DNA from 2 places in the Rhodoferax ferrireducens T118 genome. Region 1 is predicted to be linked to the other one. Evidence: predicted binding sites of a transcription regulator. Region 1 holds the regulator's gene; the other holds the start of a gene.
The links. Region 1 encodes FliA, which starts transcription of late flagellar genes. Its sites were predicted from a motif close to CTAAAGTTTNNNNNNNNNNNGCCGNTA; they were not measured.
Positions count from the first base shown of each region.

Region 2: RFER_RS03140 (flagellin) is a predicted target of FliA. The motif match lies at 2,318-2,344, and genes of this name have one in related genera.

Region 1 covers NC_007908.1:4,141,592-4,150,160, reverse strand. Annotated here, with positions in the region: gene flgG (flagellar basal-body rod protein FlgG) at 1-757, opposite strand, end outside; gene flgF (flagellar basal-body rod protein FlgF) at 792-1,532, opposite strand; gene flgE (flagellar hook protein FlgE) at 1,573-2,787, opposite strand; gene RFER_RS18885 (flagellar hook assembly protein FlgD) at 2,818-3,489, opposite strand; gene flgC (flagellar basal body rod protein FlgC) at 3,509-3,913, opposite strand; gene flgB (flagellar basal body rod protein FlgB) at 3,941-4,393, opposite strand; gene flgA (flagellar basal body P-ring formation chaperone FlgA) at 4,575-5,315, shown strand; gene flgM (flagellar biosynthesis anti-sigma factor FlgM) at 5,412-5,738, shown strand; gene RFER_RS18860 (hypothetical protein) at 5,772-6,152, shown strand; gene RFER_RS18855 (RNA polymerase sigma factor FliA) at 6,256-6,972, opposite strand; gene RFER_RS18850 (hypothetical protein) at 6,972-7,727, opposite strand; gene flhF (flagellar biosynthesis protein FlhF) at 7,720-8,569, opposite strand, start outside.
Region 2 covers NC_007908.1:652,733-661,301, forward strand. Annotated here, with positions in the region: gene RFER_RS03130 (universal stress protein) at 1-284, shown strand, start outside; gene RFER_RS03135 (flagellin) at 834-2,252, shown strand; gene RFER_RS03140 (flagellin) at 2,480-3,895, shown strand; gene fliD (flagellar filament capping protein FliD) at 4,067-5,554, shown strand; gene fliS (flagellar export chaperone FliS) at 5,640-6,062, shown strand; gene RFER_RS03155 (flagellar protein FliT) at 6,076-6,375, shown strand; tRNA gene RFER_RS03160 (tRNA-Gly) at 6,607-6,680, shown strand; gene RFER_RS03165 (hypothetical protein) at 6,720-7,397, opposite strand; gene RFER_RS03170 (anti-sigma factor) at 7,443-7,958, opposite strand; gene RFER_RS03175 (CBS domain-containing protein) at 8,234-8,569, shown strand, end outside.

The sequences.
Region 1 (8,569 bases):
TCTGGTCCGAGGTCTGGATCGCCTTGGAGTTCATCTCGTAAGCGCGCTGCGTCTGGATCATCGTCACCAGCTCCTGCACCACGTTGACGTTGGAGGTTTCCACATAACCCTGCATCAGTGCGCCCATGCCGTCGGCGCCCGGCGTGCCGCTGTTGGGTTGGCCCGATGCCGTGCTCTCGGCGTACAGGTTTTGCCCCTTGGGGTCCAGACCGGCCGGGTTGACAAAGCTGGCCAGACTGATGCTGCCAATGCCCTGTGGCGTGGGTGTGCCCGGAACCTGCGCGGTGACCGTGCCGTCGCCCGCAATGGCGATGCTGGTGGCATTGGCCGGCACTGTGACGCCATTGGCAATGGGTAGCCCGGTGGCGGTGACCAATTGCCCTGTTGAACTGACCTGGAATGAGCCATCACGCGTGTAGTTGGTGGTGCCGTCGGGCATGGTGACCTGAAAGAAACCGTTGCCCTGAATTGCGACGTCCAGCTTGTTGCCCGACTGCTGCAAATTGCCCTGCGCGAACGAGCGGCTGGTGGCCACCGTGCGCACCCCCAGGCCCACCTGCAGACCGGTCGGCAGTTGTGACTGCTCGGAGCTGTTGGAGCCCGCCTGACGCAGGTTTTGGTACATCAGGTCCTCAAACACGGCGGAGGCGCGCTTGAAACCGTTGGTTGAGACGTTGGCCAGGTTGTTGGAGATGACATCCAGCTGCATTTGCTGGGCTTCCATGCCGGTCTTGGATATCCACAGGGAGTTGATCATGATGGTGTCCTTGGCTCAATAAATGTGAAGGGGCCTAGCCCTGCAGGCCCAGCAGTTGGGCCGCCGAACGGTCATTCGATTCGGCGGTTTGCAGCAGGCGCATTTGGGTTTCAAACTGGCGTGCGGTCTGGATCATGCCGACCATGGCTTCGATCGCGTTGACGTTGGAGCCTTCCAGCGAGCCCACTTGCACGCGGGCGTTGGTGTCGTTGGGCAGGGGCTCGCCGGATGTGGCCCGAAACAGGCCATCTTCGCTGCGATTCAAGGGATCATCCGCGCCCGGAGTCACGAGTTTGAGGCGGCCCACACCGGTGGGCGGCTGGTTGCCGACCTTGGCGCTCAGGTTGCCGTCAAAACCAATGGTGACTTCGCCGCCCGTGGGGATGCTGATGGGGGCGCCGCCGTCGCCCAGGACCGTCAGGCCGCTGTTGGTGACCAGCGTGCCTTCGGGGGAGACCTCAAAAGAACCGCTGCGTGTGTAAGACTCGGTTCCGTCCAGACCCTGCACGGCAAACCAGGCGTTGCCCGTTGTCATGGCGTCCAGGCCGCGCCCGGTGCGCTGCGCCGAACCGGGTGTATCAACGTAACCGGCGGTCGCCTCGATCGCCATGACACGGGTACTGGCGCCGTCGCCGCGCACCGGTACGGCGCGAAAAGTCGACAGCTCGGCCCGAAAACCATTGGTGGAGACGTTGGCAAGATTGTTCGACAGCACCGCCTGCCGATGGGCAGCGGCATTGGCGCCCGACATCGCGGTGTAAATCAGACGGTCCATGGCGGCTCCTGTTCAGTGACGGCTTGACGGCTGGTTGCCGTCAGCGCAGGTTGACCAGGGTTGACATCACCTGATCCTGCGTCTTGATGGTCTGGGCGTTAGCCTGGTAGGCGCGCTGCGCGGTCATCATATTGACCAGCTCGGCCGTCAGATCGACGTTCGATTCTTCCAGGGCACCTGAGCGCAGGGCGCCAAATTTGCCGACGCCAGGCGAGCCCAACACGGGGTCTCCTGAGGTATAGCTTGCAACCCAGCTGTTGCCGCCGATGGGTGAGAGTCCTTGCACATTGCGGAAATCGGCCAATGACAATTGACCTGCGATCTGGGTCTGGCCGTTGGAATAGCGTGCCGTGATTTGGCCGTTTTCGCCAATTTTCAATCCGGTGAGTTCGCCCGGCGCATAGCCGTCCTGGGTCAGGTTGGACACCGCGAAGGCAGCGCCGAACTGCGTCACTTTGCTGACGTCCACCGTGACCGGAAAGGCGGGCACGATGCTCGGCGGTGCCGGGGTCAGGGTCAACGAGCCCATGGTCGAGCTTTGCAGTGCGCCACTGGCGTCAAACACCAGGGACCCAACGGAGGCGCCCGTGGGCGAGTCGTAAACCGCCCACTGGTCCGTTCCTGCCGTGGTGGGCGTTACCTTGCTGAAATAGAGGTTGACCGGCATCGTCACGCCTTGCGAGTCATAGGCGGTCAAGGAGGTGCCGTAGGTGCTTCTTGGTGTGGGTGGCGTGACAGAAGTGGCTATCGGGGCGCGCGCATCCAGGTTGAGTTCGGCGGAGATGGCCGTGGTCGCGCTGGCGGCAATGGGCGCGCTGGTGGGGAGCTGCAATATTTCAGGTTTTACGCTGGTTGTCTTGCCGGTTTTGTCGGTGGGATAACCCAACACGTTGGCGCCACTGTTGGTCTTGATATAGCCGTTGGCATCGAGTTTGAACGAGCCGTCGCGCGTGTAAGCGGCCGAGCCATCGGGCAAGGCCAACTGGAAGAAGCCGCCGCCGTTGATGGCCACATCAAGATCGTTACCGGTGATGTTGATGTTGCCCTGTGAAAACTGTTGGGAGATGGAGCCCACCGCCACGCCGATGCCGGCACCACTGGAGCCCCCCGCGCCAAGGGAGGATGCCACCAGGTCGCCGAATTCGGCGCGTGATGATTTCATGCCCGTGGTGTTGGCATTGGCAATGTTATTGCCGATGACATCCAGGCTGCGGCTGGAGGCATTGAGCCCTGAGAGTCCGGTTTGAAATGACATGATTTTTCCTCTTCAATGAAGTTCTGTTGGTCAAAGAATGGCCTTGACGCTGCTGTAGGCCACGGCAGCGCGCCCCTGCAATTGGACCGTCATGGCGCCGTTGTCGCTACCCACCGAGGTCACCGTATCGCGCGCCAGTGCGGTGTTGGTGACGGCCTGGCCCCCCAGCGTGGCGGTGACCTTGAAGCTGGGCTCACCGGTACCCTGATAGCCGGAGGCATCCCAGTCAAACGAATGCCGGCCCGCGCCCAGCGCGCCCAGATTGAGGGTGTCGAGCACCTGACCGCCTGGCGACAGGATTTCCACCTTGACCGCATCGGCTTTGCCGTCCAAATCAAGCGCGCCGCTGGCCACTCCGGCGCTTCGGGTCAAGGTGTTGCTTTCAACCAGCACGTTATGGCCGACCATGGAAGCGCCCTGCAGCACCTGCAGCGAAGTGAACTGCGCTGCCATGCTTTTGAGCGTTTCATTGACTTGCTGGATGCCGGTCACGGTGTTGATCTGCGCCATTTGACTGGTCATTTGCGCGTTGTCCATCGGATTCATCGGATCCTGATTGTTGAGCTGCGCCACCAGCAGTTTCAGAAAGCGGTCTTGCGACGCGTTGGCGTCGCTGGCCGCCGTGGTGCTGGTGGATGACGTGGTGCTGGTGGATGACGTGGTGTTCGTCGCGGTGGTGGCGGAGGAGGTGGCGGAAAGCATGGTGAGGACCTTTTTGTGATTACTGACCCATTTGCAGGGTTTTGAGCAGCAGTGTCTTGGCGGTGTTCATGACTTCGACGTTGTTCTGGTACGAGCGCGACGCTGAAATCATGTTGACCATTTCTTCGATGGGGTTCACGTTCGATTGCGTCACATACCCATCGGCGTCAGCCGACGGGTGGCTGGGGTTGTGCACTTTGCGCAACGGCTCATTGCTTTCGCTGACGCTGCTGACGCGCACGCCGGACGAGGCGTCCGAGCCCATCGGGACGGTCTCGAACACCACTTGCCGACCCTTGTAGCCCTGGCCGTCGGGGCCGGCCACGGCGTCGGCATTGGCCAGATTGCTGGCGACCACGTTGAGGCGCTGGGACTGGGCGCTGATGGCGCTGCCCGACACATTGAAGATGGAAAACATGGACATGGGAAATCTCCGCAGGCAAGGTGCCGTTTACTGACCCTGAATGGCGCTGAGCAGCGTCTTGGACTGGCCGTTGATAAAGCGCAGGGTGGCCTCGTAACGCACGGCGTTGTCGGTGAAATTGGCGCGCTCACGGTCCAGATCCACACTGTTGCCGTCCAGGCTGGGTTGGCTTTGCACGGTGTAGGCCAAGTGGGACGATCCGCCCAGGCTCGCGCCGGCGCCGCCCGACAGCGCAATATGATGGGGGTGCGTCATGCCGTTGGCGCCGCCGCCTTGGGAGTTGCTGTTGCCGGTGCGCAAGCCGGAACTGCTGTCGGCGCCGGTGGCCTGTAGCATGGCGTCCTTGAAATTGAGGTCGCGTGCCACATAGCCGGGTGTGTCGGCATTGGCAATGTTGCTGGCAATCACACGCTGGCGCTCGGCGCGCAACACCAGGGCCTTCGCCTGGAAGTCCAAACCGCTGGTCATATTTGTGATCATGAAACACCTCAACTTTCAGTTATCTGCTGCCACCGCCATCAGCCAGTGGGTTCGACGTGAAGCGATTATGGAAAGTACTTTGGTTTTCTAAACTTCAAATAACAAGGTAAATAGCCGCCACTTGCCTGTTTTGTCTGGGCCGGTCCTGCCTATAGTCAAACGAACGCTCAGGAGGGCTGCCATGTTCAAGCAATTTCTAAATTCGACCCGTTGTTTGTTGCAGACCGTGGGGCTGGCGGGCGCCGTCTTTTTCACCGTGGGTGCGCTGGCCCAGGCCGATGGTGTGCGGCCTGAGTTCATGGACAGCACGCAGCAATGGCTGGACAAAGCGGTGGCGGGCAACCTCCCGTCGGGCAGCTCGCCGCTGCGCATGGAGATCACGGTGGGCGAACTCGACAGTCGGCTGCGGCTGGCGCCATGCGCCCGGGTGGAGCCTTATCTGCCGCCGGGAACCCGCCTGTGGGGCAAGACCCGCCTGGGTCTGCGCTGTCTGGAGGGCAGTGTCAAGTGGAATGTGTTTTTGCCGGTGACCATCAAGGCGTATGGCCAGGCTTGGGTCGTCAAGGGCCAGGTGAGCGCTGGCGCCGCCTTGACGCAAGACGATGTGATGGAGGCGGAGGTCGACTGGGCCGAGCAGCGCGAAGCCATCATCAGCAACCCGGATCAATGGCTGGGGCAGGTGGCGAACCGGGCGTTGACCAGCGGCCAGGCCTTGCGCCAGGGCATGATCCGACCGGCAGAGGTGTTTCGGGCCGGAGCCCAAATTCGGGTGCAGGTGCAGGGAGCGGGCTTTGAGATCACCTCGGACGGGCAAGCCTTGTCGGCCGGTGTGGTGGGGCAGCCAGCCCGGGTTAAAATGAACAACGGGCATGTGATGTCCGGCGAGGTTCTGGACAGCCGAACCGTCAGGCTGGAAATATGAGACTTTTCAATCGTGCGCAATCAGGGCTAAAGCTCGACCGAATTACGCCGATAGTGAGCATACGAGGCTACATTTGCAGTAGTTTTGGAGAGCATCATGAAAATAGGTCAACCTTCAGATAATCCAATCCCGGTCAGCAGCAACGCAACGCCGGCTCCGCCCAAGGGCGGTCAGAGCCCAGCCGCGACTGCCACAGCTACCGCAGCCCAAAATGCCCAGTCGGCAGGCGTGGCGGTGACGGTGTCCACCCTGGCGCGTTCGCTCGGCGCTGACAAGGCCGGTGAAGCGTCCGTGATTGACGCCAAAAAAGTGGCGTCAGTCCGTTCCGCTATTGAGCAGGGCACTTTTGTGGTGAACGCGGAGGCGATTGCCGACAAATTGCTGGCCAATGCCCAGGAAATGTTGAACCGCACCACGAGCTGAGTCCGAATCCCTTTATTTTTTATAGCCCGAATGATGTTGCCTGCTCACCTGGAAAAAGCGCTGACTGACGTTGAACTTCATTTCAATGCTGTGTCAGCCGCCCTGGTCAGTGGTGAGCCGCAGGCACTCACAACCGCCAGTGCTGTCTTGCGGCAGGCTGCGATTGATTTTTCGGCCTTGCTGCAGCGTCTGACCCCGGGCGATGTCCAGCACAAGGACCTGAAACCACGCCTGACGCAGATTTCGAATGGTCTGGTGCTCCAGCGCGAGAGTTTGCTGCGGCGCACCGCCCTGGTGGAGATGGCTCTGGATACGGTGATGCCCACGGCTGCCGATGCCACCTATGCGCAAACCGGCGGACCCTATGCCAGCCTGGGCCGTCAAACAGGCGCCTTCAAGTACCTGGCAGCCTGAACGTCCCGGTATTTTTCCGTGCGCGGGAAATATATGCCAAATCGGGTTCTAGCCCCCGTGAAATAAGCGCATATAGCTATAAATACAATAGTATTTATGGGCCTCAATGGGCCCGCATCTTGGCGCGCAAGCGCGCGATCGACTGACTGTGCAACTGGCAAATGCGCGACTCGGTGACATCCAGCACGGCCGCGATCTCTTTCAGATTCATGTCCTGCTCGTAGTACATGCTCATGATGAACTGCTCGCGCTCGGGCAGGTTCTTGATGGCGGCCACCAGTGCCTGGCGCAAGCGCTGGTCGCGCAGCACGTTCATCGGGTCGGCGTCGCTGTCACCGACGTGGCGATCCAGAAAACTGTCTTCCTCGTCGTTGCCACGCGCCATGTCTTCCAGGTACACCAGTTGGGTGCCACGCACTTTACCCAGCAGCGTCTGGTAGTCGACCAGACTCAAGCCCAGGTCGGCGGCAATTTCACTCTCCAGCGGTGTGCGCCCGAGCTTGTGCTCCAGCCGGCGCAGCGCCTGTTCGATATCTTTCTGGCTCTTGCGCGAGCCGCGCGACATCCAGTCGTTGCCGCGCAGCTCGTCGAGCATGGCGCCGCGAATGCGCTGCGTGGCAAAGGTTTCAAATTGAACACCCTGCGCGGCCTCGTAGCGGGTCAGGGCCTCCGACAAGCCGATCAGCCCGACCTGGATCAGATCATCGACTTCGACGTTGGCCGGCAATTTGGCCATCATGTGGTGGGCCAGGCGCCGCACCAGCGGCTGGTACTGCCGGATCATGGCGTTGCGGTCCAATTGCCCCTTGGCGGTGTACATCAATGACTCCCCATAAATTGGTGACGGTGCAGCGGCATGGCGTTTTCCAGCAGTCGCAAGGCCAGTCGGTACATGTCGTCAGACCGGCACTCGGCCGGCTGCAAGGCCCGCACGGCCAAGGCGTCAAGCCGGTAGCCCAGGAAGGTCATGGCGCAGTGCTGCAAATTGGTGACCGGCGAGTGGCTGGCCGCAGCGTTGTTCAAGGCGGGCTCACCCACAATAGCGGCCATGGTAGGTCTTAGTCTGGTGTTTAGCAACATCTGCTTGAGCGCCTGGTAAGCGGTGACAGCCGACATTTTCACCGGTGCCACGGTCAGCAAGGGCTCAATACCGCTGTCGGGCAACAAATCAGCCAAAAGCCCGGCCCGGGCATAGATGACAACGACGCCAAAGCGCTGAAACAATTCACTCAGCGGCGCCAGCGGCCCGCCCGGGCGCGCCATTGGCTGGCAAAGCTGCGCCAAGCCCATGGCGGCAGGGATCACCGACCAGGACAAAGGCGCACTGTTTTCGTCACCCTGCAGCTGGGCATCGTCGAGCAGTTGCGCCAGCCCCGGGTTGTCGGCTGATTCAACGGTGGTGGCGTCCAGCACCGCAACCGAGTGCCCAAGATCAACCAAGGTGGCGCACAGACTCCACAGCAGGGGCAGTTCGCCCTGCTGCTGGCCATGGCTGGCCACGGCCATAACGCGGGGCGCCGCCTGCAAGGCAATGCGGTGCAGCCCGGCTCCCTGGTTGACGCCCATGTCAAGCATCAAGCCGTCCTGCCTGCGAGGCGCTGGCCGGGGTAAAGAAGAAGTCCAGATCTGCCGGTTTCGGGTCGAACGCCGACTTGGCCGGCGAGCGCATGGACTGACGGACCAGCTTGGCGGCATCGGCTGCCTCCCAGTCCTCGGGCACTTTTTGGCCCATGGTGACGCCGCGCAGGACCAACTGGTGGCGAACGATCGCATCGAGTGCCGGCCCGAGTTTGGCTGCTTCGTCGGTTTTGGACAGCACCGCCTGCTGCGCGCCGGTGGATTTGAAAGAAGAGACCACATCGTCGAGCGAGTCTCCGTGCCCGCCCGCATTCAGGACCAGCAAGCGGTTCACGCCCGGCAAATCCAGCACGTCGAGCATGCCGCGTTTGCGCGGATCGTTTGGCGCCAGGCCGGTGGTGTCGATCAGGACCATTTTTTTGTTGCCCAGCAAGTTCAGCAGGTCTTGCAGCGCGGCGCGGTCGTGCGCGAGATGGGCCACCACGCCCAGCATGCGGCCAAAAGCGCGCAGCTGCTCGTGGGCTCCCACTCGGTAGGTGTCGAGCGTGATGAGCCCGACGCTGGCGGGGCCATGGGTGCGGGCACACAGACCGGCCAATTTGGCGGCGGTGGTGGTCTTGCCAACACCGGTGGCGCCGACCAGCGCATAAGTGCCGCCCTCTTCATGGATCGGGCGGGTCGCGGCGTCGGTTTTCAGGTTGCGTTCCAGGATATCCATGACCCAGCGCACCGAGTCGGTGGCACCCATCTCTTCGGGCATGCGCTCCAGAATGGTGCGCGCCAGCGTGGGTGAATAACCGGCGCGAATCAGCTTGAGCATCAAGTTCGACTGAATCGGG
Region 2 (8,569 bases), 1.2 Mb from region 1:
CCGGCGGCAAGAAGGAAGATGCGTCGTTTGCCGATGTCCAGGACTTCGAGCGCGTCCAGCAGTTATTGGAAAACACCGGCCTGGACGCAGAAGTCAAACAGTTTGTGCGCGGCAAAAATGCCGTCGAGGAAATTGAAGCCCTGATCGAGTCCTTGCCGGCCTCCCTGCTCGTCATTGGCATGAGAAAACGTTCCCCGGTGGGCAAACTCATCATGGGCAGCGTGGCCCAGGAGCTTCTTCTTTCCGTTTCCTGTCCGGTATTGGCGGTCAAGTCGGCTGGGTGACACTACTGAGCATTGCTTGCCAAGCATATGCTCTATCGGCAACTTACCGGCCGAATCTGCCGTTCAGCGCACTTTCGGCCTCAACTGTCTTCCTGTTGCGCCCGCTCGGGTGATTCGCGTGTCATTCGAGCCTGGCCTCTTTCCGTGCTCTTCTAGAATTATCTGGCGTAAAAGTCGGCGCGGTATTTATACAAAATAGGCCTCTAGCCCCCGTATTTGCTGTATAGGTAGCTATGCTAACAATAGCAACTGGCGTAGCCCATTGGCTGAGGAAGCGCCTGCGCCAGCCAAACGCCTACAGCCCAATTTATCTCGCTTGCCTGCAGAAATAGCCGTAAACCCCGCCGTTTATCGCGCTTTAGCCGGGCTGAAATTTTCATATTCTCACTACCGTTTCATCTCAAAGTGATTCAGCGAGCTTCAGTGCAAACAGGGCTCAACGTCCGGCAAGTGTTCGAAAGGGCGCACCGGTCATAGCGGTCAATCCACAGGATTGGCGTTGGGATTGGCAGCAATGCCGGATTAATTCAGCTTTAAAGGAGCTTCAAAATGCCTTCAGTAATCAACACAAACATCAGTTCATTAACCGCCCAGCGCAATCTGGGCATGAGTCAGGCCTCACTGGCTACTGCTATGCAGCGTCTGTCATCGGGTTTGCGCATCAACAGTGCCAAAGACGATGCTGCCGGCCTGGCCATCAGTGAACGGATGACCACCCAAATCCGCGGCAGCAACCAGGCGGCACGCAATGCCAACGACGGCATCTCGCTGGCGCAAACGGCGGAAGGGGACTTGGCCCAAATCGGCAACAACCTGCAGCGCATGCGTGAGCTGGCGGTGCAGTCGGCCAATGCCACCAACTCGTCATCCGATCGTGCCGCGCTGGATGGTGAAGTGCAGGCACTGTCCGCAGAAATTGACCGGGCTGCACAAAACTCTTCCTTCAACGGCACCAAACTGCTGGATGGCTCGTTCACGGCCCAAAAATTCCAGGTCGGCGCCAACAACACGGCCAATGACAGCATCACCATCGCCGCGATTGCCAGCGCACGTACCTCGGTACTTGGCGGCTATACGACGACAAAAGCCGGTGGCGTCACGACGGCAGCGCTGACCGCGGGGGCATTGACTTTGAACGGTACGTCGGTCGGCGCATCGGCTGCCACCAGCATCCCCGGTCAAAGTGCGAGTAGTGCTTATTCGATTGCCGCCGCCATCAATGCGGTTTCCGGCCAGTCCGGTGTAACCGCGACCGCCCAAGCAACGGCTGTCACAGGCGCCGTGCAAACAGCATTCACTGCGATAACCACTGGAGCGACTCTGACCGTCAATGGTATTCAAGTCGGCTCCATTGCAGCTGGCGGCGCCGCCCCCGCTCAAGGTGCCAATGTTGCTGCAGCCATTAACCTGGTTTCCAGCCAATCTGGTGTAACAGCAAGTGCGGCTGCTGATGGCAAAGTGACCCTGACAGCAGCCGATGGCCGCGATATTGCACTAGGCGCTGGCTGGGTTGCTGCAGACTCTGGCTTAACAGCCAGCGCGACCACCGTGGGCACTGTCACACTTGATTCAACCAGCAGTGCCGGTATCACCATTGCCGGTACAGCACCCGCCAGTGCCGGTTTTACTGCAGGCACAACCCTTGCCACAGCGACGAAGATTTCTTCGATGAACGTGCTGACTGCAGCTGCCGCCACCGCAGCGTTGGGTACGATTGACGGCGCTCTGGAGACGGTCAGTGCTTCGCGCGCTGCGCTTGGTGCCTATCAAAACCGTTTCACCTCGGTGGTGACCAGCCTGCAAACAACGTCAGAAAACTTGTCCGCCTCTCGCAGCCGGATTCAGGACGCCGACTTTGCCGCAGAAACCGCCAACCTGTCGCGTGCGCAGATCTTGCAGCAGGCTGGCACCGCCATGGTGGCGCAAGCTAACCAGTTGCCGCAGGGTGTGCTGTCACTGTTGAAATAACACACTTTTGGGTTTCTTCACTTGAAGGGTGCCAATCTTTTGGCACCCTTTTTTATGAGATTAATTTAAGTTTTCGCCTGATTCGTCCGAAACACATAACAACGGGTTCCATGTAGGGCTCGTCGTCCGGCAAGCGCCACAGAGGTGTTCCGGTCATGGCGGTCAACTTTCGGGTTGGCGTTGGGATTGGCAGCAATGCCGGATTAATTCAGCTTTAGGAGCTTCAAATGTCAGTTATCAACACAAACATCAATTCGTTGACGGCGCAACGTAACCTGGGTATGAGCCAGGCCTCGTTGGCCACCTCCATGCAGCGTCTGTCATCGGGTTTGCGCATCAACAGTGCCAAAGACGATGCTGCCGGCCTGGCCATCAGTGAACGGATGACCACCCAAATCCGAGGCAGCAACCAGGCGGCACGCAATGCCAACGACGGCATCTCGCTGGCGCAAACGGCGGAAGGGGACTTGGCCCAAATCGGCAACAATCTGCAGCGCATGCGTGAGCTGGCGGTGCAGTCGGCCAATGCCACCAACTCGTCATCCGATCGTGCCGCGCTGGATGGTGAAGTGCAGGCACTGTCCGCAGAAATTGACCGGGTCTCACAAAACTCTTCCTTCAACGGCACCAAACTGCTGGATGGCTCGTTCACGGCCCAAAAATTCCAGGTCGGCGCCAACAACACGGCCAATGACAGCATCACCGTCGCCTCGATTGGCAGCGCACGTACCTCGGTACTTGGCGGCTATACGACGACAAAAGCCGGTGGCGTCACGACGGCAGCGCTGACCGCGGGGGCATTGACTTTGAACGGTACGTCGGTCGGCGCATCGGCTGCCACCAGCATCCCCGGTCAAAGTGCGAGTAGTGCTTATTCGATTGCCGCCGCCATCAATGCGGTTTCCGGCCAGTCCGGTGTAACCGCGACCGCCCAAGCAACGGCTGTCACAGGCGCCGTGCAAACAGCATTCACTGCGATAACCACTGGAGCGACTCTGACCGTCAATGGTATTCAAGTCGGCTCCATTGCAGCTGGCGGCGCCGCCCCCGCTCAAGGTGCCAATGTTGCTGCAGCCATTAACCTGGTTTCCAGCCAATCTGGTGTAACAGCAAGTGCGGCTGCTGATGGCAAAGTGACCCTGACAGCAGCCGATGGCCGCGATATTGCACTAGGCGCTGGCTGGGTTGCTGCAGACTCTGGCTTAACAGCCAGCGCGACCACCGTGGGCACTGTCACACTTGATTCAACCAGCAGTGCCGGTATCACCATTGCCGGTACAGCACCCGCCAGTGCCGGTTTTACTGCAGGCACAACCCTTGCCACAGCGACGAAGATTTCTTCGATGAACGTGCTGACTGCAGCTGCCGCCACCGCAGCGTTGGGTACGATTGACGGCGCCCTATCAACCGTCAGTGCTTCGCGCGCTTCGCTCGGTGCCTATCAAAACCGTTTCACCTCGGTGGTGACCAGCCTGCAAACAACGTCAGAAAACTTGTCCGCCTCTCGTAGCCGGATTCAGGATGCCGACTTTGCCGCAGAAACCGCCAATCTGTCGCGTGCGCAAGTGCTGCAACAGGCTGGTACCGCCATGGTGGCGCAGGCCAACCAGTTGCCGCAAGGTGTGCTGGCGCTGTTGCGCTAACAGCAGGTAGCGAAACATTGCCAAGCACTTGAGGGTTTGGCATTTTTCGAGGCGGCGATGGACCTAAGTCCGTCGCCGCTTTTTGGCATTTGAAATCCACCCGCTTTTCAGGGTTTAGTGCCATGGCGGACCTAGGATAATTGTGCGTTAAGGCTTGAACAGGAGGCTAGCATGGCAACCATTTCATCAACCGGCATTGGCAGCGGGCTGGACGTCAACAGCATTGTTTCTCAGCTGGTAGCGCTGGAGAAGACGCCGCTCAAAACGCTGGCGCTCAAAGCGACCAACACGCAAAACCAGATATCTGCCTTTGGCGAGATTCAGTCGCAATTTGCCGCACTGACCGACGTGGCCAGCCGCATTTCGGTGGCCAGTACATGGGGTGCGCGCAACGCGTCATCGTCCAACACCAGCGCCGCCACCATCACGGCGACAGGTACCGCCAATGCCACCTCTTTCAGTCTGGATGTGGATCAGCTGGCGCGATCGCAGTCGGGTTCATCAGCCGCCGTGGCGCCCGGCACCATGCCAGGGGCGGGCACGCTGACGCTGCAACTGGGCACGTGGACTGCGGGCGGCGCGGCGTTTACACCAGGCGCGGCTGCCAGTGTCAATGTGACTGTTCTGGCGACCGACACCATTTCGGACATCGCGTCCAAGATCAATGGCGCCAACGCTGGCGTTGTGGCGACTGTTTTCAATGACGGCACCAATGAGCGCTTGCTGTTGCAATCCAAAACTACCGGTGCGGCGGCGGGTTTCAGAATGACGGTGGCCGACGCCGATACGACCAACAACGACAACGCGGGTTTGTCGCGCTTGTCCTTTGATCCCGCGACTGTTGATCCATTGACCGGCCTCGCTTCTGGCATGGCTACAGCGGGTATTCCGGTGCAATATGCCCAAGACGCGAAGGCCCGCATCAACGGTCTGGCCGTCACCTCGGCCACCAACACGCTGACTGACAACATTCCGGGTGTCACTATCAAATTGGTGGCGACAACGACCACCGGCTATGGCCTCCCGGGTGAGGTCAAGTCACCGCTGACCATGGCGATCAGCGAAGACGTGACGCCGGCGGTCAAAAATGTGTCGGACTTTGTGACCGCTTACAACAAGTTGAATAAGTCGCTGACTGATTTAACGAAATACGACGCTGCTACCAAGACGGCCGGGCTGTTCCAGGGCGATTCCTCGGTGGTGGGGCTGCAAAATATATTGCGCAATATGCTCGGTTCTGCCAGCTTGGGCGCTAGTTCCCAGCGCTTGTCAGATGTGGGGCTGGAGCGGCAGCTGGACGGCTCACTTGTCATCAATACCGCCAAGTTGAGCGCGGCCGCCAATAACGGCACCACCTTGCAACAGCTTTTTACCAATGACAACAAAGACCCGTTGACCAACGGTTTTGCCTTGAAATTCAGGGATCTGGGGCGTGGTGTTGCGTCAAGCGGTGGCTCAGTCAAGAATAAGGCGGAGGCGCTACAAAAAAATCTTGACAACAACACCAAAGAACAAACCAAGGTGAATGACCGCGCCGCCCTGTTCGAAACCCGTTTGCGCAAGCAGTACAGCGCGCTGGATGCCCAGATGGCGCAACTGAACGCGCTCAATGCTTATGTGACCCAGCAGGTGGCAACCTGGAACAAGTCAACCGCCTGAACACAGCTCTTTTCACTGTACAAATTAGCTTGAGTTACCCGCTGACATGCCGATAAATAAAGTAACAAACAAAATGGAACGCAGCATGTTTACTTCAGTCAGTTCTCGCTCAGCGTCTGCCTATCAACGGGTCAGCGTGGAGACGGCGGTTAGCCAGGCCAGCCCGCACCAATTGGTCGCGATGCTGCTGGATGGCTTGCTCAAGAATGTGGGTGCTGCCCGCGCCGCTTTGAAGCGCGGTGATATTGCCGCGAAGGGTGAAAAAATTAACAAGGCGGTGCGCATCATTGACGAGGCGCTCAAGCCGGCCTTGAACCTGGCGCAGGGCGGGGACATCGCCGCCAACCTCAATGGTTTGTATGGCTACTGTGCGATTCGGCTCACGGAGGCCAATCTGCGCAACGACGATGCCGCTTTGGCAGACGTGCTCCGCGTGATCGAGCCGCTGGCCGATGGCTGGAAGCAGATTGGTGGGCAGGCTTCTTCTGCGCTGTCGTCGTCTCACTAACGGGAGTACAGAAATGCCCCTCATGCTGATTGACTACTACAAAGCCATCGAAGACAGCAGCCTCAAAATGCTCAACGCAGCCAAAGCCGAGGACTGGGACCAGGTGATGCGCTTTGAGGGTGCCTGTGCGGTGCTGATCGAACAATTACGTGCACGGGCGCACAGCGAAGAGTTGTTGCCAGCGCAGCGCACTGAGAAAACCCGCATCATGCAGCGCATCCTCCATAACGATGCCCAGATCCGCTACTTGGCCGAGCCGTGGCTCACGCATTGCGAACAAAATCTGGATGGGCAACGCCAGTTTTTGCATTGAATTGCTATTCAATTAGTAGTAACTAATGCAGTGTTGACGGGGGCCAGAGGCCTATTTTGTGTCTAAGATTTTGATGGGTTGACCGCTGCAGTGCTGAGCCGCCAAAAGGTTTGGCAGCCACCCGTGGCTTGGGAAATGGCCGAAGATTTAGGAGTAAAATCCGCCACTTCACTGACCTGCCGAAGCAGGTTCAGCCAGAAGAAAAGTCATTTAAAGTCAATGGCTTACAACGCGGGTGTAGTTCAATGGTAGAACGGCAGCTTCCCAAGCTTCATACGAGGGTTCGATTCCCTTCACCCGCTCCAGTCGATAAATCCCCAGACTAAACCGGTCTCTCCCCTTGGCTACGCGCCGTGGAAGTCTGCCAGCTTGAAGCTCCCGGCTGGCCCGGTCATGATGGCGCCGCTGGCGGTCAGCTTCTTGATGGCCGCTGTCATGGACCCCAGGGGAATGCCGGTTGCCTGCCCAACAACGGTCTGATTGATCACGGTAAATTTGTTGGCGTCCAGCAGCGTCTTCAAGTGCTGCAGCAGTTTGGCGGCGTTCCCGCTGAGTTCCACCGGACTCGTTGCCGTGCCAGTGGGCTTGGCCGGGCGCGAGGTCGCTTGGGTCTTGAGCTTTCGGGTTTTGGGTGTTGCTGTTTTCTTCTTTCGCTTGACCACCACATCGGTCGTCGTCAGGTCCTGTTGACTGCCCAAGGCCTGTCCGGCTACAGGCCTTTTTGGCGCAGCAAGAGCGGGTAGTTCCCGCACGCTGGGCTGGTCGTCGGCGATCAATTCTGAGGCGACCCGGTAGACCTTCTTGAGTTCCTCTTCGATCCCGCTCATCGTCTGCGAGAGTCGGGCCACCACCTTCCAGTTTTCAAACAGCGCGTCATTGCCCAGGCCATAGGGGTTGGCGCTCATCGCGGCGTTCACACGCGCCGCATAGTCTTTGACTGCATTTTTGAGCTCGGTATCGGCCGCGTAGGCGGCGGAGCCAGCCTGTTGAATGGCTGACAGTGTTGCGCTGGAAAGTGACATGGGGGAACCTCTGAGAGTGGGATGGTGATAGGAATTCGTGTTGGTCTACAAAGCTTTTTGCACGACCGCGCCCTTGAATAGATAAGGCAGGCTGGGCTGGCTGCGCTGCGTTGTCTCGTCCTTGTTTTCTACACTGATGGCGAGCTGGGACACGTCAACCAACGCTTTGTCGTTGACCGGTAGTCGCAAGGTTTTGCCCGTGCTGGTCAAAATTCCCAGTGAGCGCGGCTGGCCGTTGGCAGCTAGCGCCCACAGTTGCATGCTGTCGGCGCGACCTTCGGTCACGTCATTGAGGCGCTGAATTTGCAGCGCCGCCTCTTTGGGGGCCAGCGTGATCAACATGGCGGGGGCCTGGCTGTCGTCCAGCAGCACCGCGACGAATCTGATTTGCGCTGTGCTTTGCAGTTGGGTTTGCAGATGATGAATCTGCGCCTTGAACTGCTCAAACATGCTCACACCCGTGGCGATGGCGATGGCGATGACCAGCAGGCAAGCAATGGTGGCCGCACGCCACCATGCGCCATGGCCGCGCGGCGCTTGGGCTTGCGTGGAGTCAAGCATGAATGTCCTTGGTGGGGTGAAACAAAAAGCTGTGGTTTGAGGCTGTCAATCTGTTTATCCTAACGCAAAAAATAGCGACGTCCGCGGCGGTCTTGCTCGCTGTGGGAGGGCGTCGAATCGGAGCGGCAAATTGCCGCCGATTCAATGGCGACGACAGTATGGTGAAACATTTGGCAGCAATTTGGTCGCATTAGCCCCGGGCTTCTCAAGCGAGTTTTGATCTGGGTCAAAAGAGCAGTTCAAAAGGCCGCTAGCATGCAATGTTGGAGACCGTCATGTTTGATCAACCTATTAAAAGCATCATGGAGCAGAAGAAGTTTCTGACTGCTCCGCCAGAAACCACTGTCAGCGACGCCGCCAGGTTGATGGCCGACCGCAATGTTGGCGCCGTCCTGGTGGTTGCCGACGAGCACCTGCTTGGGATTTTTACGGAACGCGATGCGGTTTTTCGCGTGATTGCGAAAGGACGCGATGCCAACACCACGCAACTCACCGAGGTCATGACAGTTGACCCCAAAACGCTGGAGCCGGGCAAGACCTATGGACACGCACTGCTGATCATGCAGGAAAACGGTTTCCGTCATGTACCTGTGGTGGAGAATGGCCGCCCG